2 linked regions of the Arthrobacter crystallopoietes genome follow. The main gene of each other region encodes a partner of the protein of the gene in region 2 in a complex. Links are inferred from orthologs where the notes say so. Each region holds a gene or a part of one and is shown on either strand. Other genes may lie near its edges.

Region 1 (14,501 bases), 1.6 Mb from region 2 along the record:
TCCGAAGATGGAACGGCTGCGCGGGTAGCAGGTGACGGACCACTGACCGGCTAGCGCCGCAACGGACAGCAGCGGCCCCGCTCCAGTTGGAAGGAGCGGGGCCGCTGCGCTGTGCTTGATGCTTGCTGCGTTTAGCTGCGTTTAGTCTGCGACGTTTTCGTCGTCGTCGGCAGCGGCCAGCTGCCCGCAGGCGCCGTCGATCTCCTTGCCGCGGGTGTCGCGCAGCGTCGTCGGGATGCCGGCGGCGATCAACCGGTTGATGAACTCGGTCTCCACCGCCTTTTCCGACGAGGTCCAGATGGAACCGGGCGTCGGGTTCAGCGGAATCGGGTTCACATGCACCCAGCCGCGGCCGCGCTTGTTCAGCTTCTTGGCCAGCAGATCCGCACGCCACGCGTGGTCATTCATGTCCTTGATCAGCGCGTACTCGATGCTGACGCGGCGGCCGGTCACTGCGTAGTAGTTGTAGGCAGCATCCAGCGCCTCGTCGACCTTCCACCGGCTGTTGACCGGAATCAGCTCGTCGCGCAGTTCGTCGTCCGGCGCGTGCAGGCTCAGCGCGAAGGTCACCGGGATGTCCTCGGCCGCGAGCTTGTTGATCGCCGGCACCAGACCCACGGTGGAGACGGTGATGTTGCGGGCGGACATGCCCAGGCCTTCGGGCGCCTCGGCTGCCATGCGGTGCACCGCTGCCATCACGCGCTTGTAGTTGGCCAGCGGTTCGCCCATGCCCATGAAGACAATGTTGGTGACGCGCTCGGCGTCGTGCCCGCCGTCCTTGCGCTTGCCGCCCAGCGCGCCTTCGGCGATCACCCGGTTGGCCTGGACAATCTGGTCCAGGATCTCCGCGGTGGACATGTTTCGCGTCAGCCCGGCCTGGCCGGTGGCGCAGAACGGGCAGTTCATGCCGCAGCCGCACTGGCTGGAGACGCACAGCGTGATCCGGCCCGGGTAGCGCATCAGCACCGACTCGACCAGCGAGCCGTCGAACAGCCGCCACAGGAACTTGATGGTGTCGCCGTTGTCCGTCTTGAGCTGCTTGACCTTGGTCAGCAGCGTCGGGAACATCTCGGCCACCAGTTCTTCGCGGCCGTCCTTGGGCAGGTCGCTCATGGCTTCCGGGTCCGTGGTGAAGTGCTGGAAGTAGTGCGTGGAGAGCTGCTTGGCGCGGAACGCGGGCAGGCCCATTTCCTTGAGCTTGGCCTGCCGCTCGGCGAGGGTCAGATCAGCCAGGTGTGTCGGCGGCTGCTTCACACGCGGCGACTTGAACTGCAGCAGCGGTCGGCCGTCGCTGGTGACAGCGGGCTCGGCACCTTCTACAGCAGGACGGACCTGTGGCCGGGAAGACGTGGCGGTGGGGGAAGAATTCAAAACAGACATCTACACCATTCTCCCATGCCGATGCAAATGAGTCGGACGGCCTGCCTTTACGGTTTGAGCAGCACCTTGATCGCGCGGCGTTCGTCCATGGCCTTGTACGCTTCGGCCGCGTCGTCGAGGGGCATTTCGACGTCGAAAACCCTGCCCGGGTTGATCTTGCCGGCAAGCACGTCTTCCAGCAGCTCGGGCAGGTAGACACGCGTGGACGCAGCACCGCCTGCCACCGAGATGTTCTTGGCAAACAGCACGCCGATGGGCAGTTCCGCTCCGCCTGCCGGAACGCCGACAAAGCCCACGCTGCCGCCGGGGCGCGTGGACCGCAGCGCCTGGTCCATCGATTCCTTGGTCCCCACGCATTCGAGCACCGAATCCGCGGCCACCCCGCCCAGCAGCGAACGCACCGCTTCCGCCCCGGCCTTTCCCCGCTCCTCGACGATGTCGGTGGCGCCGAACTCCTTGGCCAGCGCCTGCCGCTCCGCATGCCGGGACATCATGATGATCCGCTCCGCCCCGAGTCGTTTCGCCGCCAGCACCCCACACAGCCCCACGGCCCCATCGCCAACAACGACGACGGAACGGCCCGGCCCTGCCGCCGCGCTCACCGCCGCATGGTGCCCCGTTCCCATGACATCGGAGAGCGCCAGCAGGTTGGCGGTCAATTCTGCATCCGGCCGGTCCACGCCGGGCACCTTCACCAGCGTTGCCTCGGCCCGCGGCACGCGCACGGCCTCGCCCTGGCCGCCGTCAACGTGGAAACCGTGCTCGTCAATGCTGCCCCAGGAGGCCCGGTGGTCACACGCCACCGTAATGCCGTTGCGGCACTGCGGGCACTCGCCGCAGTTGCCCACCCACGGCGCGACCACGAAGTCACCCGGAACCAGGGCCGTCACGGCATCCCCGACGCTCTCGACCACACCGACGAATTCGTGGCCGATGGCGCGCGGCTCTGCCGTCTCGCGGACACCCCGGTAGGGCCAGAGATCCGAGCCGCAGACACAAGACGCGGTCACTTTGACCACCACGTCCGGGGGAAGCCGCACGTTGGGATAGGGCCGCTCTTCCACCCGGATGTCGCGGGGTCCGTGGATGATGGTGGCGCGCATGTGCTCTCCTTGCGTCGGGAACGGCTGTTTCCAGCCTAGCCAGCCCCCCGGACCGCAGGAAGTCATGCTGCGTAACGGCCGGCGATTTCGGCGCGTCCGCCCCAGGCAACAGGTTAAAAAGTACGACGGCGGCGCTGTCACCTTCGCGATGAAGGTGACAGCGCCGCCGTCGTTAGCTTGAACTTTCCGCTTGCGCGGACGAACCCTTAGAGGTTCGAGGGTTCCTCGTGCTCGGGGTAGACCTCGCGCAGCAGGTGGGCGGTCTCGGACGGCGTCTTGCCGACCTTGACGCCTGCGGCCTCGAGGGCCTCCTTCTTGGCCTGGGCGGTACCGGCGGAACCGGAAACGATGGCGCCGGCGTGGCCCATGGTCTTGCCCTCGGGCGCGGTGAAGCCTGCCACGTAGCCGACAACCGGCTTGGTGACGTTGTTCTTGATGAACTCGGCCGCACGCTCTTCGGCGTCGCCGCCGATCTCGCCGATCATCACGATGGCCTTGGTGTCGGGGTCAGCCTCGAACGCGGCCAGGGCGTCGATGTGCGTGGTGCCGATGACCGGGTCGCCGCCGATGCCGATGGCGGTGGAGAAGCCCAGGTCGCGCAGTTCGTACATCATCTGGTAGGTCAGCGTGCCGGACTTGGAGACCAGGCCCACGCCGCCCTTGCCGGTGATGTTCGCCGGGGTAATGCCCACGAGGGACTCGCCCGGCGTGATGATGCCGGGGCAGTTCGGGCCGATGATGCGGGTGATCTGATTGCCGTCGGCGTCCTTCTTGGACTGTGCCAGTGCCCAGAACTCTGCGGAGTCCTGGACCGGAACACCTTCGGTGATGACGACGACGAGGCCGATTTCGGCTTCGATGGCCTCGACCACGGCGTCCTTGGTGAAGGCCGGCGGAACGAAGACGATCGAGACGTCAGCGCCGGTCTCGGCGATGGCTTCCTTGACCGAACCGTAGACGGGCAGTTCGAGCTGCGCGCCGCGCTGGTCCTTGTGCTGAACCGTGGTGCCGGCCTTGCGGGCGTTCACGCCACCGACAACGTTGGTGCCGGCGTGGAGCATACGGGCGGTGTGCTTGGAGCCCTCGCCGCCGGTGATGCCCTGGACGATGACCTTGGAGTCCTTGTTAATGAAGATAGACATGTTCTTTTTCCTCGATCCTCAGGCGTTCGCCAGTTCGGCGGCCTTGTCGGCGCCTTCGTCCATACCGACTGCCAGGGTGACCAGCGGGTGGTTCGCGTCCCGGAGGATACGGCGGCCTTCCTCGACGCTGTTGCCGTCCAGACGGACAACCAGCGGCTTGGTGGCCTTCTCGCCCAGGATCTCCAGGGCCTTGACGATGCCGTTTGCGACGGCGTCACACGCGGTGATGCCACCGAAGACGTTGACGAACACGCTCTTGACCTGCGCGTCGTTCAGGATGATGTCCAGACCGTTGGCCATGACCTCGGCCGAAGCGCCGCCGCCGATGTCCAGGAAGTTGGCGGGCTTGACGTTGCCGTGGTTTTCGCCGGCGTAGGCGACGACGTCCAGCGTGGACATAACCAGTCCGGCGCCGTTGCCGATGATGCCGACCTGGCCATCGAGCTTGACGTAGTTCAGGTCCAGTTCCTTGGCCTTGGCCTCGAGCGGATCCGCGGCGTCCTTGTCTTCGAGCTCAGCGTGCTCCGGGTGGCGGAAAGCAGCGTTCTCGTCGATGGAGACCTTGCCGTCGAGGGCCACGATGTCGCCGGCGCCGGTCTTGACCAGCGGGTTGACCTCGACCAGGGTGGCGTCTTCCTTGATGAAGACATCCCAGAGCTTGACGATGGTCTCGGCGACCTTGCCGCGCAGTTCCTCGGCGAAGCCGGCTGCGGCGACGATCTCGTCGGCCTTGGCCTGGTCGATTCCGACGGCGGGGTCAACGGCGATCTTGGCCAGAGCGTCGGGGCGCTCGACAGCCAGCTGCTCGATCTCCATGCCGCCTTCCACCGAGCACATGGCCAGGTAGTTGCGGTTGGCCCGGTCCAGCAGGACGGAGAAGTAGTACTCCTCGGCGATGTCCGCACCCTGGGCGATCATGACCTTGTTGACCGTGTGGCCCTTGATGTCCATGCCGAGGATGTTGGTGGCGTATTCGAACGCTTCATCCGGAGTCTTTGCGACCTTGACGCCGCCGGCTTTACCGCGGCCGCCAACCTTTACCTGAGCCTTGACGACAACAACGCCGCCAATCTTTTCGGCTGCTGCTTTGGCTTCTTCTGGAGTGTAGGCAACGATTCCTGCAAGCACGGGTACAGCATGTGCCTCAAAGAGATCGCGCGCCTGGTATTCATACAGGTCCACGGGTTGTGTCCTTCTACGTCGAAGTCGTTTCTGACTCGGAGCGCGGATCTGCGTCACTTCGTGCCTGCGTAGGCGGACATTTTTTCGGTGCAAATCCGTTCGCGCTCCAAGGGGAACTTTAGTCCCTTGGCGTGCGACGCCTGTCCTAGAGTACCGCTTTAGTGATCAAGGGCACAGTTCTATGGTTTGTAGAAAAGTAACCCCTTGCGGTACTTTGTGACGCGCCGCTCACGGCCCCGCGGGCCGGGCTCATTCTTGGGCTACTGCTTGGCCTGGCGGCTTTCATCCGGGGTGCCGGCAGAGGCATCCGCGGAGGCGTCGGCGTGGCTTTCGGAGCCGGCCGGCACCAGCACGGGACTCCCGTCCTTGATGACGGTCTGGTTCAGCAGCGGAATGCGCAGTCCGGCACGGTCCAGATCGCCCTTCAGGCGTGCGCGCATGGCCCGTGCCACGCCCCACTGTTCCAGCGGCTTGGTCCGGATGGCGAGGCGGATGACCACGGATTCGCCGGTGAGCGCCTCGACGCCCCAGATCTCCGGATCGTCCAGGATGAGCCGCCGGTAGTCCGGGTCCGCACGCAGGTCCTTGGCCGAGCTCAGAATCAGGTCGCTGACCTTTTCGACGTCGGCATCATAGGGAACCGGGATATCCAGCACGGCGCGAGCCCAACCCTGCGAGGAGTTGCCCACCCGCAGGATTTCGCCGTTGCGCACGTGCCAGAGCGTACCGTCCACGGCACGTACCTGCGTGACGCGCAATCCAACCGATTCCACCGTGCCCGAGGCTTCGCCCAGGTCCACCACGTCGCCGATGCCGTACTGGTCCTCGGCCACCATGAACAACCCGGAGAGGTAGTCCTTGACCAGGGTCTGGGCACCAAAACCAATCGCAACACCGGCGATACCGGCACTGGCCAGCAGCGGCCCGAGGTCGAACCCGAGTTCGGTCATGACCATCAGGATCGTCATGACACCAATGACCACTGTGGCGATGGAGCGCAGCACCGAGCCGATGGTCTGTGCCCGCTGGGCCCGGCGCACGGCCGCGATCGGCGAATCCTGCATCAGCCAGTAGCGCGGGTCCTTGATGTTTTTGCCGATGGCGTCGGCGTCGAGTTTCTCGAGCTTCGCCGTCTCGCCATTGGCAATCTTCGTCGACATCCGGCGAATGACAATCCGCACCAGCAGGTTCAGCAGGAACCCGCCGATCAGAATCACCGCGACGCGCAGCGGTTTATCCATCCAAAATCCCAGAGTGCCCAGCTGGGCTACATCCACATCCGCCACATTCAAATCCATACGAAAAACGCTATGTTGTTATGCCAGCGTGACCAAATGCGGATCGCCGCCACGGCGTCTTCTGCGCTGTGCCGCCGGGTTCCGGCGCGGGGGACATCCCGCGCCGGCGGGACATCGTCCCTAGTCCGACTTGGTCAGCGGCGCGTAACGCAGCAGCAGGCGCTTCTCTCCGATGTCGAACTTGACCTTCGCCACAGTCTTGTCCCCGGCGCCTTCAAGCGAGAGGACGGTCCCGTTTCCAAAGCTGGTGTGGTTGACCCTGTCGCCCACGGTCAGCGCGATGACCTCCTTCTGCGGCTGGACGCGCCCTGCCCGCACGGCGGCGGGCGCCATGGAACGTGCCGAACCGGGCAGCGAGGAAACATCCTGGTTTCCGCCGGCACCGGCACCCCAGTGGGAACCGCTGTACCGGCTGGAGCCGAAGCTGCCGGAGGAGGTGAACGCCGGGCGCTTGCTGCCTTCACGCTTCCAGTCGATGAGCTCCGGCGGGACTTCCTCGATGAACTGGCTTGCCGGGTTGTACTGGCTCTGGCCCCACAGGCTCCGCGATTCCGAGCGGGTCAAATAGAGCCGCTTGCGGGCACGGGTCAACCCCACATAAGCCAGCCGCCGTTCTTCGGCCAGCTCCTTCGGATCCGTCATGGACCGTTGGTGCGGGAACACGCCGTGCTCCATGCCGGTCAGGAACACCACCGGGAATTCCAGCCCCTTGGCTGTATGCAGGGTCATCAGGGTGACCACGCCCTGGTCCTTGGCCAGCTGCGCGCTTTCCTCATCCGGCGCATCCGGAATCTGGTCCGCATCCGCCACCAGCGCCACCTGCTCCAGGAAGCTGCCGAGCGTTCCGTCCTCATTGTCCCGTTCGTATTCACGCACGACGGCGACAAGTTCGGCCAAGTTTTCCACCCGGGATTCGTCCTGCGGATCATTGCTCTGCCGCAGCGCCGCCAGGTAGCCGGTCTGCTCCAGCACCGCTTCCAGCGCAGCCGAGGCCCCGGATCCATTGGCCACTTCGGTGAGGTCATCGATGAGCTTCACGAAGCCGGCCACCGCGTTGACGGAGCGGGTGGCCATGCCCGGCGCATCATGGGCTTTGCGCAGGGCTTCCATGAAGGACAGCCGGTCCCGCTCGGCGAGCGCAGCCACGGCGTACTCGGCCCGATCCCCGATGCCGCGTTTGGGCTCGTTCAGGATCCGACGCAGGTTGACCACGTCATCCGGGTTAACCAGCACCCGCAGGTAGGCCAGTGCGTCCTTGATTTCCTTGCGCTCATAGAAGCGTGTTCCGCCCACCACCTTGTACGGCAGGCCCACCCGGATCAGCAGATCTTCGATGGAACGGGACTGCGCGTTGGTCCGATAGAAGATGGCTACGTCCCCCGGGCGCAGGTTCTCGGCGTCCTGCAGCCGGTCGATCTCGTTGGCGATGAACCGGGCCTCGTCGTGCTCGTTTTCGCCGACGTAGCCAATGATCCGTTCGCCGTCCCCTTCCGCAGTCCAGAGCCTCTTGGCCGGGCGGTTGGGGTTGCGGGAGATCACCGCGTTGGCCGCCGTCAGGATGGTCTGCGTGGAGCGGTAGTTCTGTTCCAGCAAGATGGTCCGTGCGTTGGCGTAGTCCTTTTCGAACTCGACGATGTTGCGCACGTCGGCACCGCGGAAGGCGTAGATGGACTGGTCCGAGTCCCCCACCACGGTCAGTTCGCCGGGCGGGAAGTCCTGCTCCGTTTCGCCCGTTCCGCCGGTGAGTTCGCGGACCAATACATACTGGGCGTGGTTGGTGTCCTGGTACTCGTCCACCAGGACGTGCCGGAAGCGCCGCCGGTAGGAATCCGCCACCGCCGGGAAGGCCTGGAAGATGAAGACCACCTGGGCGATCAGGTCATCGAAGTCCATGGCGTTGGCCTGGCGCATCCGCTGTGTGTAGTCCTTGTAGACCTCAGCTACGGCCTGCTCGAACGGATCGGAGTAGTTAGCCGTCGCGGCGTAGGCTTCGTCGTCGATCAGCTCGTTCTTCAGCGCGGAGATCTTGTGCTGGATGGACTTCGGCGGAAAGCGCTTCGGATCCAGGTCCAAGCCCTTGGCCACCAGGGTGATCAGGCGCAGGGTGTCCGCCGAATCATAAATGGAGAAGTTCGAATTGAGCCCAACATTCTTGGCCTCCCGGCGCAGGATCCGCACGCAGGAGGAGTGGAACGTGGAAATCCACATGTTCTTCGCCCGGTCCCCCACCAGCGACTCGATCCGCTCACGCATTTCCGCGGCCGCCTTGTTGGTAAAGGTAATGGCCAGGATCTCTCCCGGGCGCGCACGCTTGGTGGCCAGCAGGTGGGCGATCCGGTGGCTGAGCACGCGGGTCTTCCCGGATCCGGCGCCGGCAATGATCAGCAGCGGCGAGCCGGCATGCTTGACTGCCTCTTCCTGCTGCGGGTTCAGCCCAGCCAGCAGTTCCTGCGCATCAGGCAAGGCAGGGGCAGGAGCATCGTAGGCAGGGTCAGTCAGAAAATCCATGGTTCTACCAGTCTATTAGCCACCGCTGACACTCGGTGCCGGATTCGCCCTCGGCCTAGCTCGAAGGTGCGTCGCCGCCCGGGGCCATAATGGAGATATGTCCAAGTCCCGCGCGCAGCGCCTCCGCAAGCACGGTCCCGCAGCAGCCGACGCCCGCACTGGTGACCCTTCCTCCACAAAGCCAGGATCCGGCGTCGTCAATCCGAGCACTGGCCGCACGCCGGCCAAGGCGGCAGGCAACGCCAACATGATCGTCATCGCCGGCGCGGTGGCCTCGGCGTTCCTGTTCGGGTACTCGTTCATCCTGATCATGCCGCAGTTCCAGCAGCTGACCGGCGGCCTCGCCATGCCGGACACGTTGGTCACCGGTTACAGCACCGAGTACGTGCAGGACGTGCGCACCGCCTTCGGCGAGGACGGCGCCGGCCAATACAACTACTGGCACAAAACCGCCGACACGATCTTCCCGCTGCTGTTCGGCTTCACCTGGCTGCTGCTGATCGGCCAGCAACTCAAACGCGGGCTGCTCCGCTGGCTCTGCTGGGCGCCCGTACTGCTGTATGTCATTGCCGACCTGGCCGAGAACTGGGTGCTGGACTCGATCATGAGCACGGATCCGGTAGGCGACGCATCGCTGGCCAGCTTCCTCACGGTCGCGAAATCCGTGCTGTTCGGCCTGAGCATCCTGGCTGCTCTTTACGCGGTTTTCCGCGGACCACGCCGGAAACAGAATGAAACAACGACGGCGGCAAAAGGGTAAGCTGGATAGGTCCGCGCCTCTGTAGCTCAGTTGGATAGAGCGACCCTCTCCTAAAGGGTAGGCCGTCGGTTCGATTCCGGCCAGGGGCACTCTCGCAAAACCACCGCTGGTGCCGTAGTTAAGCAGGAAAGCCGCCGTCTGCGCATCCCCCCACGGATGCGCAGCCGGCGGCTACCGCATTTGGTGCATCCCAAAGCATTTCAACTGCGAGAACCTCAAAAGAGAAGTTGCAGTCCCGGGCTTCTTCCCGTTCGCCGGAACTACTCGCGATCGCTGTTGTCCTACTTGGTTGACGGCACGCGCCCCTCCCCAGGGCCCCGCCCGCTCTTGGACCGTTCATTCCAAGAGTTGGCGCGATCATACGAACGCCTGCCGTCACTAACCATGTTTATCCATACGATGGACTAAATCAAGCCCAGTGGGTGAACAATTGATTAACCCGGGTCAATTTCGCGATATGTGACGTCAAATACACTTTATGACGTTTTTTTACGTCTCCAGCAAGAGTCCACGGGTCTTGGGTGAGAAGGCTTGGTCCAGCACCAGGCATGCTCCGCCGATGGCCCCCACCTGCTCGCCGAGGTCCGATCCCACCACTTCGAGCTGGTGGATGTCCTTCGCCACGAAGTGCTTCTGGATCTCCTCGCGCAGCGGCGGTAGGCCGACACCGGCAAGGCCATCCCAGAGCGGCCCGCCAAAGATGATCCGCTGGACGTCGAGCACGTTGGCCACCTGTGCCACGACGAACGCAAGATTCCGCGCCGCCCGGTTCACGATGGCCTGCGCTTCGGCGTTGCCCGCTCCGGCCATGCTGGTCAGCTCGAAAATAGCCGCAGTTGTCCCGTCCAGTCCCTGCTCGTCGTGGTTCTTGGGGAAGATCCCGGCTTCGATGCCCTGCCGGATGAGTGTCACGAAATTCAGGCTCATGCCGATGCAGTTCCGCCGGCCGCATTCGCACAGCGGCACTTCGTCCGGCACCGGGAAATGCCCGATCTCGCCGATGTTTCCGGAGGAACCGTGCTGCACCTCGTTCTGCAGCACCACACCGGCACCAAGTCCGGTGCCCAGGTAGATGAAGGCAAAGCTGGAGGGCGCGTCCCTATCGCTCGCCCAGAGCTCGGCAACTGCGGCCGCCGTCACGTCCTTGTCCAGCCACACCGGCAGATCGATCAATTCTTCCAGCGGTTCCCGCAGCGGCACCCTATCCCAGCCAGGCAGCATCGGCGGCGAAACCATCATGCCCTCGATGCCATCGATGGGCCCCGGCGCGGCAAGCCCCACGCCCAGGATCCGCTTGCGATCCAGCCGTGCGGTGGCAATCAGGGTCTCGACGGCGTCAGCCATTTGGGACACTATGCCGTCAGGTTCACCAACCCCCGGCATCCGGTGGTCCGTACTGGCCACAACCTCGCCGTGCAGGTTCAGGGCCACCACGGTCATGACGGCAGGATCCAGGTGGATGCCGATGGCAATGCGGCTGGACACCTCCAACTCCAGCACCGTCCGGGGTTTGCCCGGCCCGGAAACCGTCTTGCGGTCTTCCCGGACCAGGCCGTCGTCGACCAGGCGGCGCACTACATTGGAAATGGTCTGCGGCGACAGGCCCGTGCGCTCCACCAGCTCGACCCGGGCGATGCCTTCGGGTGCGCGGCGGATCGCATCCAGGATCACCGCCTGGTTGTAGCCGCCAAGACGGCCAAGATTACTACCGCGCTGCATTAATGAGCCCTGCTCCCCAAAACTCTGCTGTGACTTAGGTCAACCTATGACACTGTAACGAATGACGGACCGGATAGCACTGATAAAAAATACCGCGCGCCGCTCAGGGCACGGTGGGCCTTGCGGCTCAGGGCACGGCAGGCGTTTCGGTCGGTTCAGGCGTTTCAGTCGTTTCAGTGCGGAACTGCGTCCGGTACAGCTCTGCGTACCGCCCGCTGCGCGCCAGCAGTTCAAGGTGGCTGCCCCGTTCCACAATTTCGCCGCCCTCGACCACCAGGATCTGGTCCGCGGAACGGATGGTGGACAGCCGGTGCGCAATAACGACGGCGGTGCGCCCCTCGAGTGCCTCGGTCAAGGCAGCCTGTACCGCGGCTTCGTTGGTCGAATCCAGCGCGGCGGTTGCCTCGTCCAGGATGACCACCTGCGGATGGGCGATCAGCAGCCGAGCGATGGTCATCCGCTGGCGCTCACCGCCGGACAGCCGGTAGCCGCGCTCCCCCACCATGGTCTCCAGACCATCCGGCAGGGACCGGACCATCGGCTCGAGCCTAGCCCGGCGCAGCACGTCCCAGATCTCCTCGTCGGAAGCCTCCGGGCGGGCCAGCGTGAGGTTGCCCCGGATGGTGTCGTGGAACAGGTGTCCGTCCTGAGTCACCAGCCCGATGGTGGAGCGGATCGAATCGAAGCTCAGATCACGAAGGTCAACGCCGGAGAGTTCCACGGAGCCGGAGTCAACGTCGTACAACCTGGCCAGCAGGGAGGCGATGGTGGACTTGCCCGCACCGGAAGACCCCACAAGCGCCAGGGTCTGCCCCGGCTCCACCTTGAAGTTGATGCCGTGCAGGACTTCCTCGCCGCCGCGGGTGTCCAACGTGGCGACCTCTTCCAGCGACGCCAGCGAAACCTTGTCGGCTGACGGGTAGGCAAAACGGACGTCCTTGAACTCAACGGTGACCGGCCCCGGCGGGACGGCACCGGCGTCGGGCTTTTCCTTGATCAGCGGATCCAGGTCCAGCACCTCGAAGACCCGCTCAAAGCTGACTAGGGCGCTGGCGATCTCCACGCGCGCATTGGCCAGCGCGGTCAACGGCGCGTATAGCCGGGTCAACAGCAGCGCCAGCACCACCACGTCCCCCGGATCGAGCCGGCCGATGATGGCGTAGAACCCGCCGAGACCGTAAACCAGTGCCAGCGCCAGCGCAGAGACCAGGGTCAGTGCGGTCACGAAGGTCCACTGCAGTACCGCGGATTTGATGCCGATGTTGCGCACCCGCTCGGCCCGGACCTTGAACTCCCGAGACTCCGCCTCGGGCCGGCCGAAAAGCTTGACCAACGTGGCGCCGGGGGCGGAAAAACGCTCCGTCATCTGCGTGCTCATCGCTGAGTTGTGGTTGGCGGCCTCGCGGCGCATCTCCGCCAAGCGCGACCCCATCTGCCTGGCCGGCAGCAGGAAAATCGGCAGCATGACCAGCGCCAGCAGCGTCACCTGCCAGGACGTATTGAGCATGACAATCAGCGTCAGCACCAGGGCCACAAAATTACTGACGACGCCGGAAAGTGTGCCGGCGAAGGCGCGCTGGGCACCGATCACGTCGTTGTTCAGTCGGCTGACCAGCGCCCCGGTGCGTGTGCGGGTGAAGAACGCAATCGGCATTTTCTGCACATGGTCGAACACCGCCGTGCGCAGGTCCAGGATGACGTCTTCGCCCAGGCCGGAGGAAACCCAACGGGTCACCATGCTCAGCGCCGCGTCCGCAATCGCGACGATGGCGATAATGACGGCCAGCCAGACGATCGTCTCAATACTTGTCTTCGCCACAATCGCGTCGATCACCTGGCCGGCGAGAACCGGCGTCGCAACCGCCAAAGCGGCCGAGATGATGGACACGATGACAAAGAAGATCAGCTTGCCCTTGTAGGGCGCTGCGAACGCCAGGGTACGTTTGACGGTCTTCTTGGAGAACCCGTGCTTGGCCTTGTCCGACATGGAAAGCCGGTACAGCGAACTCCACGCCGCCCCTTCCATGGACATGCTGACTCCTTTTGAAACTGGGAACGAATGTACTAATACAGCCTAGGTCTTATTCCGGCGCGAGCTCGCGTTGCACCAGCGGCAACACCTCGGTTCCGAGCAGCTCGATGGATTCCAGGACGGTTTTCTGCGGCACGGAGGACAGGTCCATCTGCAGGATGTGCCGGTCGTGCTGCATGTACTGGTGGGTCAGCACCAGCTTCTCGGCCACCTCCTCAGGGTTCCCCACGTAGATGCCGCCGGACCGCGCCGCCTGCATGTTGTAGCTGACGCGGCTGGGCTTGGAGAACCCGCGCTCGGCCGCAATCCGGGTGAGCGAGTCCAGCCAATGGGGATAGAACTTGTCCGCCGCATCCTCCCGCGCCACCAGGCCGGTGCTGCTGACCCCCACTTTCAGACGTCCGACGTCGTGCCCCGCCTTTGCGGCTTCGGTGCGGTAGAGCTGTGCGTGCTGTGCGAAGCTGTGGACGGTGCCGCCCAGCAACGCATAGATGACGTTCTTGCCCAGCGTGGCAGCGCGGCCTGTCGACGCGGGCGTGCCGCCGGTGGCGATCCAGATATCCAGCTGGCCAGCGCCGGGTTTGCCGGTCCGTTTGCCGGTGGGAAGGCCGGACGGCCTGGGCAGGATTCTGGCGTTGTCGAGCGCGGGCCGGAACTTTCCGCTCCAAGTGACCTCTTCCTGCTCGTCCAGCTGGAGCAGCAGAGCGATTTTCTCCTCGTACAGCTCGTCGTAGTCGGCCAAAGCGGCGCCGAAGAGCGGGTAGGACTCGATGAAGGAACCACGGCCGGCGGTCAGCTCGGCGCGGCCGCCGGACAGCAGATCCAGCGTGGCAAACTGCTGGTAGACGCGGACTGGGTCCTCAGTACTCAATACCGTGACCGCGGAGCCTACCTTGATGTTCTTGGTCTGGGCAGCCGCCGCTGCCAGCACGGGAACCGGAGCAGAGACCGCATAGTCCGGGCGGTGGTGCTCCCCTATCCCGAAATAGTGGAGACCCACTTCATCAGCAAGCCGGGCCCGCTCCAGCAGATCCGCCATCCGTTGTTGAGGCGATGTCCGCTCCCCCGTCAGCGGATCGGGGTGGATGTCGCCGAAGCTGTAGATGCCGAGTTCCATACCTGCCGCAACCTCTAAACACAGGCGGCTATTCCCTTTATGACGGCGACGACGTGCACCTCACTAACACTGGCCGTTCAGAGCCGCTCGGTTCCAGGGGGAAAAATCCGAAAGATCAGAAAAGCTTCAGCTGTTAGTGTCGACGCTGCTGAATACGGGTCTGGTTGTCGGAGGCAGGTGATGGACTGGAGTCATGGCAACGCATTTTCGGCAGCGGTTCCCGGGATACCCGCGGTCCGGCTGCAGCGTCGCCGCGCGGT
Region 2 (14,390 bases):
CGGCCCCAGTATCGAGATCTTTGCCCGGGAATACACGTCCCTGGAGCACAGCGACGAGGCAGTGGAATCTTTGCCCTGGCTGCTGTTCCTGCAGGGCGGACCCGGCGGCCGCGGCAACCGGGTGACCTCCCTGGGCGGCTGGATGAAAGAAGCCGCGCGGCACTTCCGCATTCTGATGCTGGACCAGCGCGGAACCGGGCTGTCCACTCCCCTGTCGCGCCAGAGCCTGCCGCTGCAGGGCGATGCGGCGGCACAGGCGGCTTATCTGGCCCACTTCCGGGCGGACTCTATTGTGGCGGATGCCGAACTCATCCGGCAGGAGCTGGCCGGTGCGCCCTGGAGCATCTTTGGCCAGAGCTACGGCGGTTTCTGCGCCCTGAGCTACCTTTCCTTGGCGCCCGCGGGACTGCGCGAAGTTCTGATCACCGGCGGCCTGGCACCGTTGACCGGCCACCCGGACCGGGTATACCAGGCCACCTTCAAGCGGGTCGAGGCACGGAACGTCGAATACTTCGCCCGCTACCCGGAGGACCGCCAACGGGTCACCCGGATAGCGCGCCACCTGGAACAGGTGCCGGAATTCCTGCCCACCGGCGAGCGGCTGAGCGTGCGCCGCTTCCAGATGCTCGGCTCCTTCCTGGGCGGCAATACCCGGGTGGATGCCCTGCACTACCTGCTGGAAGATGCCTTCACCACCACGCCGGACGGCCCGCGGCTGACCGATAGCTTCCTCGAACAAATAAGCCACCAGGTCAGCCGGGCCGCCAATCCGCTCTACGCGCTGCTGCACGAATCCATCTACGCACAGCACGAGGCCACCGCCTGGTCGGCGTGGCGGGTCCTCGAGCAGTATCCGCAGTTCAGCCCGGAGGCGGAGCATCCGCTGCTCACAGGCGAAATGGTCTACCCGTGGTACTTCGAAGAGGACCCGGCGCTGGTGCCGCTGCAGGAGGTGGCGGGGCAACTGGCCGCCAAGAGCGACTGGCCCGCGCTCTACGACCTGGAACAGCTGGCCGCCAACACAGTGCCGGCCGCAGCTGCTGTGTATGCCGAGGACATCTACGTTGACCGCGACCTGTCGCTGGAAACCGCCGACCGGGTCAGGGGCCTGCAGGTCTGGGAGACCGCCGATTTCTATCATGACGGCATTTCGGACGACGGCGAGGCCATCTTCCGCCGCCTGCTCACCATGTGCCGTAGCCAGGACGGCGCCGTCGAATAATCCCCTGAGGCTCGCCAGGCGGAACAACGGTGGCGCGTCCTACCCCCGGTGCTGGCTCCCGCGGTTCCGCGCGGCCTCCACGACGGCGAAGACCAGGACGACGGCGGCCGCCAGTGCCGCCGCCAGGTTCAGCCCGGCGAAGCCAAAGAACGCAAGCGCTACCCCGGAGAGTGCGGCGCCCAATGCGCCCGCGGCTCCCATGCAGGTATCGGACACGCCCTGCACCAGCACCCGGTCCTCGTCGGAGACTGATTCCGTCAGCAAGGTGGAGCCGGCGATGGTGGCAGCAGACCAGCCGACGCCGAGGACAGCCAGTTCGACGCCCACCCATAGCTGGTCGCCGTGCCCGATCCCGGCCAGCCCGACGGCGGCCAGCAGCACCAGCTGGGCGATCATGATCATCCGAGGCCTGCCCAACCTGTCGGTGAGCAGGCCGATCGCCGGCGACAGTGCGTACATGCCTGCGATGTGCAGGGAGATGGTGAATCCGATGAGCGCCAGCGTATCGGCCTCGCTGTGGTGCAGGCCGGAGGCATGGTCGAGCTCTTGCAGATGGACGGGAGTCATGGACATCACGGCGACCATGACCAGGTGGGCCCCGACGACCGTGACCAGGCCCAGCTGGGCCATCGGCGACCGGCGGACCGCGGCCAGGCCGGCGCCCAGCGAACCGCCGCGGAGCTTTCGGTGCAAGGCGGAGTCCGGCGCGGCCGCAGATGCAGGTGCAGGTGCAGGTGTGCCACGATGTGCGGTGGGAGATGCGGCGGCCGGGGCAGAGCCGGCGGCCACGCTCCGGGCCACGAGCAGCGGATCCGGACGCAACCCGAGAAACAGCAGAGTTGCGCCGATGGCCAGCCCTGCCATGGAAAACAGGAACGGACCGGACGTCTCCGGCAGCGACAGCGCCAAGGCCAGTTCGGCCCCGGGCTTGATCAGGTTTGGTCCTGCCACCGCTCCGATGGTGATGGACCAGACCACGAAGGACAGGTCGCGCCCCCGGTGCTCCGGCCGGGCCAGATCGACGGCCGCAAACCGCGCCTGCAGGTTGACTGCAGCGCCGACGCCGAGCAAGGCGGAGCCAGCCAGCACCAGCAGGTAGGAACGCAGAATCGGCGCCAACACCATGAGTGCGGCGCCCAGCAGGGCCAGCAGCAGGCCGGAGATCAGCGCCCGCCGCCGGCCGCACCGAGCCGCCAGGCCGGCCAGCGGCAGTGCGACCAGGGCACCGGCCAGGGACAGGGCCATGGTGGACGTACCGGCTAGTTCTTCGTTGCCGGAAAGCTCCACGGCAAGAAGCGAACCGATCGCCAGCGCGGCCCCGTTGCCAACGCCGCTGAACAATTGGGCGAGGGCAAGGGTTAAAACAGTACGGCGCTGGATGCGTCCAAGCCGTGCTTGGGCATCCAGCGCCGCGTCGACAGGAAAACTCACACTGCGAGCATAACGCCGCTGAGCGTCTAGTGGTTTTCGTTTGTCGGCAGGCTACTTTTCGTTGAGCTTGTCTTCCTCGCGCTCCTCGCGGCGGCTGGCTTCCAGATCCGCCTTCAGTTCAGCGTCGATCTTTGCGGCCTTGCCTGCCGGGCTCAGCAGGCTGGCTACGGTGGCCACCACGATCGTGCCCAGGATGACGGCCAGAGACAACTCGGTGGAGATCTCGGGGATCCAGTCGATATGCTGGCCGCCGTTGATGAACGGCAGTTCGTTGACATGCAGGGCGTGGAAGATCAACTTCACGCCGATGAAGGCCAGGATGACCGAAAGGCCGTGCTTGAGGTAGACCAGTCGGTCCATCAGCCCGCCCAGCAGGAAGTACAGCTGGCGAAGGCCCATCAGTGCAAAAATGTTGGCGGTAAAGACAATGAACGCGCTCTGGGTCAGGCCGAAAATCGCAGGGATGGAATCCACGGCGAAGAGCAGGTCCGTCATGCCGATGGTGATGAATACCATGACCATAGGAGTGAAAACGCGCTTGCCGTCGACCGTTGTGCGCAGTTTGTTGCCGTCAAAGTTCTCGCTCACCGGCAGTTTGCGAGTCAGCTTGGCGATGAGACCGCTTTCGGCGCCTTCTTCTTCGTCTTCACCGGAATCTGTGGCCTGCTTCCAAGCGGTCCAGAGCAGGAACGCGCCGAAGAGGTAAAAGACCCAGCTGAAGTTCTCGATGACCGTAGCTCCGAGCAGAATGAAGATTCCGCGCAGCACCAGAGCGATGATGATGCCGAACATCAGCACTTCTTGCTGGTACTTCCTGGGCACCGAGAACCTGGCCATGATGATGATGAAGACAAACAGGTTATCGATGCTGAGGCTGTATTCGGTCACCCAGCCTGCGACGAATTCCTGTCCATAGTCGGAGCCTGCTTGCCAGAACATCAGGCCGGCAAAGACGAGGGCGAGCGTCACATAGAAGCCGACCCACAGGCCGGCCTCTTTCATAGACGGTTCATGCGGACGTTTGACCACGTACAGCAGGTCGAAGAGCAAAATGAGACCCAGGACCACGAGCGATATGGTCTGGAACTGGGCAGACAACTGGTCTGACACGGATGGCCTTTCGAAAGCAGCGCATTGCGCCGATTGGAGATACGGGACATTTGCCGCAAGTCTCTCCGCCGCCCTTGTGTCGGGTACGGCCACTGCGCCCGGCCGGGCTTCGCTGCCCCGCGTGTTGACGTCCGCAGTGTTTGGGATACTCCCCTACGCCTCATCGAGTGTACCCGATTGACCGCTCCGGGTCAGGCGTGACCGGCCGCACGCATCTGCCGGAGATCCTTCTTCAGGTCCGCAATCTCATCGCGCAAGCGGCCGGCCAACTCGAACTGCAGTTCGGCTGCTGCCGCATGCATCTGTGCGGTCATCTCTTCGATCAGGGAGGTAAGGTCTTCGGCTGGTACCGCGGCAAGACCGTCCTTGCGGATCTTTTCCTTCGGCTTAGCGGCCGAGTATCCGCGCTTGCCCTTGCCGTAATCAAACTCACCCAAAAGCTCCGCGGTATCGGCGTCCTCGCGGGCCAATTGGTCGGTAATGTCCGCAATCCGTTTGCGCAGCGGCTGCGGGTCCACCCCGTGTTTCTTGTTGTAGGCCTGCTGGATTTCGCGGCGCCGGTTGGTCTCCTCGATGGCGTGCGCCATGGAATCGGTGATCCGGTCCGCGTACATGTGGACCTCGCCCGATACGTTACGGGCCGCACGGCCGATTGTCTGGATCAGCGACGTGCTGCTGCGCAGGAACCCTTCCTTGTCTGCATCGAGGATGCTGACAAGGGAGACTTCGGGCAGGTCCAGGCCTTCACGCAGCAAGTTGATCCCGACCAGTACGTCGAAGGTGCCCGTCCGCAGTTCGCGCAGGAGCTCCACCCGGCGCAGGGTATCGACATCCGAGTGCAGGTACTGGACTTTGACGCCGTGGTCCATGAGGTATTCGGTCAGGTCCTCGGCCATCCGTTTGGTCAGCGTGGTGACCAGGACGCGCTCGTTCTTCTCCACCCGGATGTTGATCTCGCCCAGCAGGTCATCAATCTGGCCCTTGGTCGGCTTCACCACGACCTCCGGGTCGATCAGTCCGGTGGGACGGATGATCTGCTGGACGTACCCGTCGGCCTTGCCCAGTTCGTATTTGCCCGGCGTGGCCGAAAGGTAGACGGTCTGGCCGATCCGCTCGAGGAATTCATCCCATTTCAGCGGCCGGTTGTCCATGGCCGAGGGCAGCCGGAACCCGTGGTCCACCAGCGTGCGCTTACGTGACATATCGCCTTCGTACATGGCGCCGATTTGGGGAACCGTCACGTGGGACTCATCGATCACCAGCATGAAGTCGTCGGGGAAGTAGTCCAGCAGGCAGTGCGGTGCGGTTCCGGCACCGCGGCCATCGATGTGCCGGGAGTAGTTTTCAATGCCGTTGCAGAAGCCCATCTGCTGCATCATCTCGAGGTCGTAGGTGGTGCGCATGCGCAGCCGCTGGGCTTCCACGAGTTTGTTCTGGGATTCCAGGACCTGCAGCCGGGCCGCCAGCTCATCCTCGATCTCCTTGATCGCCCGGCTCATCCGTTCCGGTCCGGCCACGTAGTGCGAGGCAGGAAAAACATACATTTCGGTTTCCTCGCGGATAACCTCGCCGGTCAGGGGATGCAGCGTATAGATATTCTCGATTTCGTCCCCGAAAAATTCGATGCGCAGGGCCTGTTCCTCATACATCGGAATGATTTCCACCGTATCTCCGCGCACCCGGAAGGTGCCCCGGTGGAAGTCCATGTCATTTCGCGCATACTGCATCGACACGAATCTGCGCAGCAGCTCATCACGGTCCATCTGTTCGCCCCGGCGGAGCGTGACCATGCCTGCCACGTATTCCTCGGGCGTGCCGAGACCGTAGATGCAGGAGACCGTGGCAACGACGACGACGTCGCGCCGGGTCAGCAAGGCGTTTGTCGCCGAATGCCGGAGACGTTCGACCTCCTCGTTGACGGAGGAGTCCTTTTCGATGAAGGTGTCCGTCTGCGGCACATACGCTTCCGGCTGGTAGTAGTCGTAGTAGGAGACGAAGTACTCCACCGCGTTGTTCGGCAGCAGTTCCCGGAACTCGTTCGCCAGCTGTGCTGCCAGCGTCTTGTTCTGCACCATGACAAGCGTGGGCCGCTGCACCTGTTCGATCAGCCATGCCGTCGTGGCGCTCTTACCGGTGCCCGTCGCACCCAGCAGGACGATGTCCTTCTCCCCGGCCTGGATCCGCTCGGTGAGTTCCTTAATGGCTCCAGGCTGGTCACCTGCTGGTTTGTAATCACTGATTACTTCGAAAGGAGCTACAACTCGGTTGATGTCCTGCGCAAGACTCATGGGATTAACGGTAGCCCCAATTGCGGCCAGCGTGGGTCCGCGATTGCTCCCGGCGGACAACACCGGGCCAGAACCTGCGTTGTCCGCCGCTGCCGCTGTTCCGGCGAGGAGAATTTGCCAAAAATGGTTGGCCTCGGCGCGCTGCCGGTGGATACTGTGAGCTAACAGCGACGTCAATCGAACCGAACAGAAGATGAGGATCTGCAAAGATCACTGATCTGGATGGAGAGACAGTGCCAACGGATGAACGATCGCCTGAGCCGGAGCCGGGTCAGAGGCCCGGCCAGGACGACGCAAACCCCCAGCAGAACGCAGCGTCTGAGCCCGTAGAGGAAAAATACGCGGCCCCGACAACGGATACCCCTGAAGGCAGGAAAACCATCCGGAACGCCATCGGGGCGTCGGCGATGGGTAACGCCACCGAGTGGTTCGACTACGGCATCTATGCGGTAGCCATCACGTACATTACCGCCAACTTCTTCCCCACAGAAGGCGGGCTTGGCACTGCCCTCGCACTGGCTACCTTCGCCATCTCGTTCCTCGTCCGTCCCTTGGGCGGGCTGATTTGGGGCCCGCTCGGCGACAGGCTTGGCCGCAAGGCCATTCTGGCCCTGACCATCATCTTGATGGCCGGTGCCACCTTTGCCATCGGCCTGCTGCCCACTTATGAAATGATCGGCGTCTGGGCCCCCATCCTGCTGATCCTCCTCCGCATGGTGCAAGGGTTCTCCACCGGCGGCGAATACGGCGGTGCGGCCACCTTCATGGCCGAATATTCGCCGGATAAGAAGCGCGGTTTCTTCGGCAGCTTCCTGGAATTCGGCACCTTGTTCGGCTTCATCCTCGGCACGGCCCTGGTGCTGTTCTTCCAGATCGTGCTGGGCGAGCAGGCGATGACCGAGTGGGGCTGGCGCCTACCGTTCCTGGTGGCGGGTCCCATGGGCCTGATCGGCCTCTACCTGCGTACCAAGCTCGAAGATACGCCGGTCTTCCGCGACCTTGAGGACCATCATCAGGAAGAGCCGAACGCGAAGACCGAACTGCGCGATCTGGTCGTGAAGTACTGGAAGCCGCTGCTGACCATGGGCGGACTGGTCGTGGCGCTGAATGTCACGAACTATACGCTACTGAGCTATATGCCCACCTACCTGCAGACCGAAATCAACCTCTCCGCTAACAACGCCTTGACACTGCTCCTGCTGGGCCAGCTGGCCATGATGATTGTCATTCCGTTTGCCGGCAGGCTATCCGACAGGGTCGGCCGAAAGCCAATGTGGTGGGCTTCCCTGCTGGGCCTCTTTGTAGCCGCCATACCGATGTACCTGCTCATGCGGATCAACTTCAGCACCGCCCTGATCGGCTTTGCCGTGCTGGGTCTGCTGTACGTACTTCAGCTGGCGACGATTTCCGCGACGTTCCCGGCCATGTTCCCCACGCAGGTGCGGTATGCCGGTTTCGCCATTACCTACAACGTGTCAACGGCGCTCTTCGGCGGCACGGCGCCGCTGGTGAACGATCTGCTGATTCAAGCTACCGGTGACACGCTGGTTCCCGCCTACTACATGATGGTGGCCTGCGTCGTCGGAGCCGTTGCGCTGAAGTTCATCCCGGAAACAGCCGGTTGCTCCATCCGCGGAACGGAAATTCCCAGCGTCGAACGGGACCGGGCGGCAGCGGCCAGCTGACGGACTACGGCTGGGTAGCACGCGGGGCAGCGCTACCCAGCTGCGCTGTCCGGCCGCCACTGGACGCGGCGCATCCACTCCTGCATCCCGGGTTCCGCTACGTCGGCTAGCCAACGTTCCTTATCCTTCGCGTAGCGGCCTATTGAGCCGTCCCCAGCGTGCAGCTCGGCCAGCCGTTCCTTTTCCGCCAAGTACTCCTGTGCCATTTGCGGGTTGTCGCGCAGCCAGTCACGGAAGCCGAGCGCGAACCGCCAGCCCGGGGATCCTGCCACCCGAACATGGACGTTTGCGCTCCGCCCCGGATCCGCATTGCCATGCAGCCGCTTTTCCCAGTCGTCCGGGTCCGGGTGCGATGGCTTGGGGACGTCGCGCCATAATCCTCGACGGCGGGGGAAGCCAGCCGACGCCAAGCTGCCTGCAACGGCGTCGGCTTCTTCTAACGAACGCACGCTGACCTGCAGATCGATGATGTCCTTCGCCGGCAACCCCGGAACAGCCGTGGAACCGATGTGGTCCACCGCCAGAATCCGTTCATCCGCCGACCTGATCCGGTTCGCCAGCCGCGTCGCCTGCTGCGGCCAGTCCACGCGGGGTTCGACCAGGACGGGCCCGCCGCTGGGTGCTGCCACCCGGGCCGCCGCAAGGTTCGCCGCGAAGGGTTCGAGCCGCTCATCCCACAGGCGGTCCACCCGCGCCAAAATGGCTTCCTGCGATTCCACGTTTTCCAGTATGACGTCGGCCGCGGCCAGCCGCTCGGCATGCGTTGCCTGTGCGGCAATGCGTGCCCTCGCGTCGGCCTCTGTCATGCCGCGGTCACAGACCATGCGCCGGATCCGGACTTCTTCGGGCGCATCCACCACGAGGACCAGGTGGAACCGTGACCCTTGCCCGGTTTCCATCAGCAGCGGGATGTCCTGAACGACGATCCGTTCCGGCTCGGCCTCTGCAACCAGTTGCGCCGAACGTGCGCGGACCAGGGGGTGGATGATGGCGTTCAGCTGTTCGCGTTTCGCGTGATCCCCGAAAACCGCAGCGCCGAGCGCCGGACGGTCCAGTCCGCCGTCGTCGGTCAGAATCTCTGTCCCGAACGCCGCCACAACGGCCTGCAGGCCGGGCGTTCCCGGTTCGACGACTTCGCGAGCCAGCACGTCGGCATCGATCAGTAGCGCGCCGCGTTCACGCAGCCGCCGCGCTACCAGGGATTTACCCGCGGCAATGCCGCCTGTTAGACCGACCTTAAGCACAGCATCAGTCTAGCCAGACGGCAGCCCTCCCCCACCAACCATCTCCCTCAGGCTCAAACAGGCCTCCGCCCGGCGCGGGCGCTGGTGGGAGGGCGCAGGATGGCTGCCGCCGTACTAGGCTGGTTGGGTGCATCCAGCCTCCCAGTCCACGGTTACCAGCTATACGACCATTGCTGGCGAACACCGGCACGAAATCGAGATCAAGCGCTCCCGCTTCATCACGGTACTTCGCCGCGTCGAGACCGAGGGAGCCGCGCGGGACCTTGTCGCCGACCTGCGCAAGGAGTTCCATGATGCCCGGCACCATTGTTCTGCGTTCGTCCTGGGTCCGGATCGCGACGTGCAACGTTCCAATGACGACGGCGAACCCTCCGGTACCGCCGGCCTCCCGATGCTGGAGGCTCTGACCAAACGCGAGACAGCGCCCGGGGTGACGGACCTGAGCGACGTTGCGGCCGTCGTCGTACGCTATTTCGGCGGAATCCTGCTGGGCGCCGGCGGTCTGGTGCGCGCCTACTCGGAGTCGGTGTCGCAGGCCGTGGCCTCGGCTCGATTGGTGCCGCGGCGGCGCATGCAGCTGTATGCCGTCGCTGCGGAACACGCCCAAGCCGGCCGGCTCGAGAACGAGCTGCGTGCCGCAGGTGTCACCGTGCTCGGCAGCGACTATGGGGCGGCCGGGGTCGCTATCAACGTGGCCCTTGCGGATGAACCTGAGGTGCTGGCCCGCTTCCATGAGCAGCTTGCTTCGCTCACCGCGGGCGGAGAACCGGCCGTGCCGCGCGGCACCGAGTGGGTGGATCTTGCCTGAATTGAACCTGGCGCTCTTGCGCCGCTGGCCCGACGTGGAAGCGGAGAACCTCTACGCGGCGGATGCGGCCGACCGGCTGCTGCTCGATACGGCGGCCCCGCTGCTGGCCAGGTTGCAGGGCAACGAGATCGCCGTGGTCAACGACCATTACGGTGCGCTGACTCTGTCCTTGGCCGCCGCAGGCTTCACCGGGCTGCGAGTCCATCAGGATCCGCTCTCTGCCGAACAGGCGTTGGAGAACAACGCCCGCGCGCTAGAGCTCGACGGCTTTACCCACCACTCTATGGGCCCGGAGCTGTTTACGGGCACCCGGCTGGTGCTGATGCAGCTGCCGCGGTCACTGGATGCCCTTGAGGAAGCGGCAGCTTTCATCGCCGCCGCTGCGGGGCCCGACGTGACCGTGCTCGCCGGCGGGCGCGACAAACACATGTCCCCCGCCATGAACCAGGTGCTGGGAACGGCATTCTCGTCGGTGAGCGCCGGGCGTGGCCGGCAGAAGGCCCGGGTACTGACAGCCACCGTGCCCCGCGACGACGTCCGCATCCGTTTCCCGCTCCAGGAAGAGTACGACGTCGGGCTGCCGGCTCCGTTGCGGATTGTCGCCTTCGGCGCTACGTTCGGTGGGGCCAAGCTCGATATGGGTACCCGGTTCCTGCTACCGGCACTTGCCGGTGCCCGCGCTGCCCGGCGGGCCGTAGATCTGGGGTGCGGCAACGGGACGATTGCAGCGTACCTCGCACTCTTGCGGCCGGACCTGGCTGTCCTGGCCACGGACCAGTCCGCGTCCGCCGTCGCCTCGGCCCGGGCAACCGCGGAGGCAAACGGCCTCAGCGCGCGGGTGACCGTCCAACGGGACGATGCCCTGTCCGCGCTGCCAGACTCCACCGAGGAACTCATTGTGCTCAATCCCCCGTTCCACATCGGGAACGCGGTGCATGCCGGCATCGCCCTGAAGCTGTTCGCCGATGCCGGCCGAGTACTCGCTCCCGGCGGCGAGCTGTGGACGGTGTGGAACAGCCATCTCGCATACAAGCAGGCCCTGAACCGGCTCGTCGGGACGACCCGCGAGGTCGCCCGCAACCCGAAATTCACTGTCACGGTCAGCATCCGCCGGCCCTAGGATCGTCCCGCGCAGACAAAAGAACCCCCGTCCGAGGACGGGGGTTCTTTTGTCTGCTTACCCGTGAGGGCAGGCGGAATTAGTTGCCGGTGAGCTTCTCGCGCAGTGCGGCGAGGGCCTCATCCGAAGCGAGCGTTCCGCCACCGGTGCTGGCGGTCTCAGTCTGAGCGGGCTCAGATGAGTAGCTGGTTGCAGCGGATTCGCCGGTCTCGGAAGTAGCCTGGGTGTCTTCCTGCAGGTGCTGGGCAACCTGCTTCTTGTGCGATTCCCAACGGGCCTGGGCGTCAGCGTACTGCTGCTCCCAAGCGGCGCGCTGGGTCTCGTAACCCTCGAGCCACTCGTTGGACTCCGGATCGAAGCCCTCCGGGTACTTGTAGTTGCCCTCTTCGTCGTACTCGGCAGCCATACCGTACAGGGCCGGGTCGAACTCGGTACCCTCCGGGTCAACGCCCTCGTTGGCCTGCTTGAGGCTGAGGGAGATGCGGCGGCGCTCGAGGTCGATGTCGATGACCTTGACGAACAGCTCGTCGCCAACGGAGACAACCTGCTCGGCCAGCTCAACGTGGCGGACGGCCAGCTCGGAGATGTGGACCAGGCCTTCGATGCCGTCTTCGACGCGGACGAACGCACCGAACGGAACCAGCTTGGTGACCTTACCCGGAACAACCTGCCCAAGGGCGTGGGTGCGGGCGAAGGTCTGCCACGGATCTTCCTGCGTAGCCTTCAGCGACAGGGAGACACGCTCGCGGTCCAGGTCGACTTCCAGAACCTCGACGGTGACTTCCTGGCCAACTTCGACAACCTCGGACGGGTGGTCGATGTGCTTCCAGGACAGCTCGGAGACGTGTACCAGACCGTCGACGCCGCCCAGGTCCACGAATGCACCGAAGTTGACGATGGAGGAAACGACGCCGGGACGAACCTGGCCCTTTTCCAGCTTGTTGAGGAAGGTGGAGCGGACCTCGGACTGGGTCTGCTCGAGCCATGCACGGCGGGAGAGCACAACGTTGTTGCGGTTCTTGTCCAGCTCGATGATTTTGGCTTCGATCTTCTGGCCGATGTACGGAGCCAGGTCGCGCACACGGCGCATCTCGACGAGGGAAGCGGGCAGGAAGCCGCGCAGGCCGATGTCGAGGATAAGACCACCCTTGACGACCTCGATGACGGTACCGGTAACGACACCGTCCTCTTCCTTGACCTTCTCGATGTCGCCCCAGGCACGCTCGTACTGAGCACGCTTCTTGGAGAGAATGAGGCGGCCTTCCTTGTCTTCCTTGGTAAGGACAAGGGCTTCGACCTGATCGCCTACGGCGACAACTTCGCCGGGATCAACGTCGTGCTTGATGGAAAGCTCGCGGGACGGGATGACACCTTCGGTCTTGTAACCGATGTCGAGCAGAACTTCATCGCGGTCAACCTTGACGACGGTACCTTCGACGAGATCACCGTCATTGAAGTACTTGATGGTGGCGTCGACGGCAGCGAGGAAGTCTTCGGCGGTACCAATGTCGTTGATGGCGACCTGGGGGGTACCGGGCTTCTCGGTGGAGGTGATGGTCATGTAGTAGGGGCTCCGATGTGGATAGATTTCTTAGTTCCGGACAGTTTGACTCCACGTTCGGCACCAGCACACGATAGCTGCAGCCTTGCGGTTATTGACCGTCCGGAGGTGGACTTTAATAAAAGGGTAGTGCGTACGCATTACGCGCCCGATAAGTCTAGCCGCTTGAGCCAACTGCGGTCAAAGCGTTGCAGCCCGTGGCGTCGGTTATCTTCACGATCACTCGGGCGGACAGTCGCTGCTCAGAAGTGCGTGATGCAGTACGGCTGTGCTGTGGTGGCGAAAATCCGTTCAAGCTTTCCGACGGCGTCCGCGGTTGCACCGGGCAGTCTGCCGGCGGCAGCGAGCGTTCCGGCCGTGACGCCGCCCAAATAGAGCGAGCCCAGCACATCGACGTCAACGCTCAGATCCACCGCGTCGTCCGCCGCCAGCGGTTGCACCCGTGCGTTTCCGCCGGCGGCCTCCAGCAAGAACCGGCCTGCAGCCAGCCCGAGCGGATCGACGATCTCCAGCGCAAGCCGGCCCTCGCCGTCGTAATGACGCGCTTGGAACGCCTTGACCGGATCCAGAATACGCAGCCAGAGCACGTCTTCGGCTGATTTGGCAGCGTAGCCCCGGCCGTCCTGCAGCGCCCACGGCAACGGATCTTCGACCGGGGCAAGAGACCAGCTGATCCGTTGCACCAGGTCGATGGAGCCCAGGTACCTCCACAGTTCCCGGTAGCTTTCCCCGCTGGCGGCCGCCAGATCCACGATCTTCATGGTGTACGGTTCCTTGGACCAGCCGGCGAACCGGTAGCTCACATATCCTTGGGGCATCCCGTTGCTGTCGTAGTGGACGGCCGCCCGGATCGACTTGTCCGGTTCCGGTTTGTCATTCCCCCATTGGCCGGAGATCCTCTTCGCGTAGGCGTACTGCCGGGCCACCGAACCCGGAGTCCTAGCGTGGAACCGGGCAAAGATCTCCGGCCCGAGCTGCTGCAGGGATGCCGGGTCCGCCATCTCGACCGTTCCGGCCGGCGGCGTGCGGAGGCCGAAACGCTCCTGCACGTCCACCTCCACCTCGCGGGTGAAAGTTGCTGCTCCGAAGCCAAAGCGCCCGTAGATCGTCGCCTCGGATGCGGTCAGCGCAGCGATGCCCAGACCGGAGCGCGCGGCCTGTTCGAGATCGCTGGTGATCAAGCGCCGCAGCAGTCCGCGCCGGCGGTGGGTGGGGCGGACGGTCACGGCGGTGATCTGGTGGGCATCGAGCAGACGGCCTCCGCCGACATTCATGCTGTTGACCATGGTGGCGTAGGTGGCTACCGGGATATCGGGACTCCACACGCCTGGGCGGGGCTCGTCGTCGTAAATTCCCCACAACACCCGGTTGTCCGCAGCGTAGCCCTTCGCATATTCGGCTAGGTGCGCTGCCTCGGTAGAACTTTCGTGGAAACCTGCATCGACGGCGTCGAACCAGCCCTGAAAGCGGGCCGAGGGAGTGTCGCCCTCAGTTTCCGCAGGGAACTGTTCAATCCGCAGGGTCGAGGATGCGGTTGTCGCGTTGGTGTCCACGGTTTACGAGCCTAATGGGCATTTTCGGCTTCTACCAGATCCCGGGCCCTTTGCAGCCGCCTCGCGAGGTGATCAGCGATGGCGCCTGCAGCGATGATGCAGCCGAGCATTTCCAGACCCTCTTCCAGGATCAATCCCGCGGAGAAGACGTAATCCGGGCCGTTCTGACGGATCCAGCCGTTGAATGCTTCGACGCCGAGTGCGCCTGCACCGTAGCAGCCCAGCCCCAGGGCGAGCGCCCGTCCCGTTTCCCGGGGCAGCGACCGTCCGGCGAAGAACAGGACCGTGGCACCGGCTATCCCGACGACCGCGCCCAGCGCGAGCCAGGGGTAGGTCGGGGTGTCCAGTCCTGCGGCGAGGAGCGGCCG

The links.
Region 1: the proteins of uvrB (region 2) and pcrA are in contact, whole or in part, in a crystal structure (PDB 7EGT), measured with the Thermus thermophilus proteins. The link is inferred for Arthrobacter crystallopoietes from one-to-one orthologs. Residues at the interface, in WP_096411307.1 of Thermus thermophilus: Glu23, Leu25, Arg26, Asp27, Gly28, Glu29, Arg30, Phe31, Arg55, Glu326, Asp327, Phe328, Glu379, Ser382, Gln383, His398, Gly400, Arg401; in WP_096412145.1 of Thermus thermophilus: His654, Arg656, Phe657, Gln666, Asp668, Glu669, Lys680, Arg681, Leu682, Ser683, Lys685, Tyr686, Ala687.

Annotation. Positions count from the first base shown.
Region 1 is NZ_CP018863.1:2,309,751-2,324,251, reverse strand. Bases 5,920-8,931 are described here. They hold pcrA (DNA helicase PcrA), read right to left. Parts: upstream 8,614-8,931; coding sequence 6,226-8,613; downstream 5,920-6,225. Other genes in these bases: AC20117_RS10845 (hypothetical protein), read left to right, coding at 8,711-8,931; AC20117_RS10855 (mechanosensitive ion channel family protein), read right to left, coding at 5,920-6,105. Also shown: AC20117_RS10880 (GcvT family protein), read left to right, coding at 1-28; dual-specificity RNA methyltransferase RlmN, read right to left, coding at 142-1,380; AC20117_RS10870 (zinc-dependent alcohol dehydrogenase family protein), read right to left, coding at 1,428-2,483; sucD (succinate--CoA ligase subunit alpha), read right to left, coding at 2,690-3,625; sucC (ADP-forming succinate--CoA ligase subunit beta), read right to left, coding at 3,644-4,807; more of AC20117_RS10855, read right to left, coding at 5,068-5,919; more of AC20117_RS10845, read left to right, coding at 8,932-9,373; AC20117_RS10835 (ROK family transcriptional regulator), read right to left, coding at 9,863-11,092; AC20117_RS10830 (ABC transporter ATP-binding protein), read right to left, coding at 11,220-13,124; AC20117_RS10825 (LLM class flavin-dependent oxidoreductase), read right to left, coding at 13,174-14,241. UniProt on the Escherichia coli protein: A helicase with DNA-dependent ATPase activity. Unwinds DNA duplexes with 3'-5' polarity. Translocates on single-stranded DNA with 3'-5' polarity. Initiates unwinding more efficiently from a nicked substrate than double-stranded DNA.
Region 2 is NZ_CP018863.1:3,908,770-3,923,159, reverse strand. What follows is about bases 3,504-6,404. They hold uvrB (excinuclease ABC subunit UvrB), read right to left. Parts: upstream 6,052-6,404; coding sequence 3,955-6,051; downstream 3,504-3,954. Other genes in these bases: AC20117_RS18050 (TerC family protein), read right to left, coding at 3,504-3,763. Also shown: AC20117_RS18060 (alpha/beta fold hydrolase), read left to right, coding at 1-1,222; AC20117_RS18055 (MFS transporter), read right to left, coding at 1,262-2,653; more of AC20117_RS18050, read right to left, coding at 2,705-3,503; AC20117_RS18040 (MFS transporter), read left to right, coding at 6,459-7,736; coaE (dephospho-CoA kinase), read right to left, coding at 7,769-8,980; AC20117_RS18030 (YigZ family protein), read left to right, coding at 9,108-9,788; AC20117_RS18025 (class I SAM-dependent methyltransferase), read left to right, coding at 9,781-10,908; rpsA (30S ribosomal protein S1), read right to left, coding at 10,988-12,469; AC20117_RS18015 (GNAT family N-acetyltransferase), read right to left, coding at 12,712-14,022; AC20117_RS18010 (DUF8692 domain-containing protein), read right to left, coding at 14,034-14,390. UniProt on the Escherichia coli protein: The UvrABC repair system catalyzes the recognition and processing of DNA lesions. A damage recognition complex composed of 2 UvrA and 2 UvrB subunits scans DNA for abnormalities.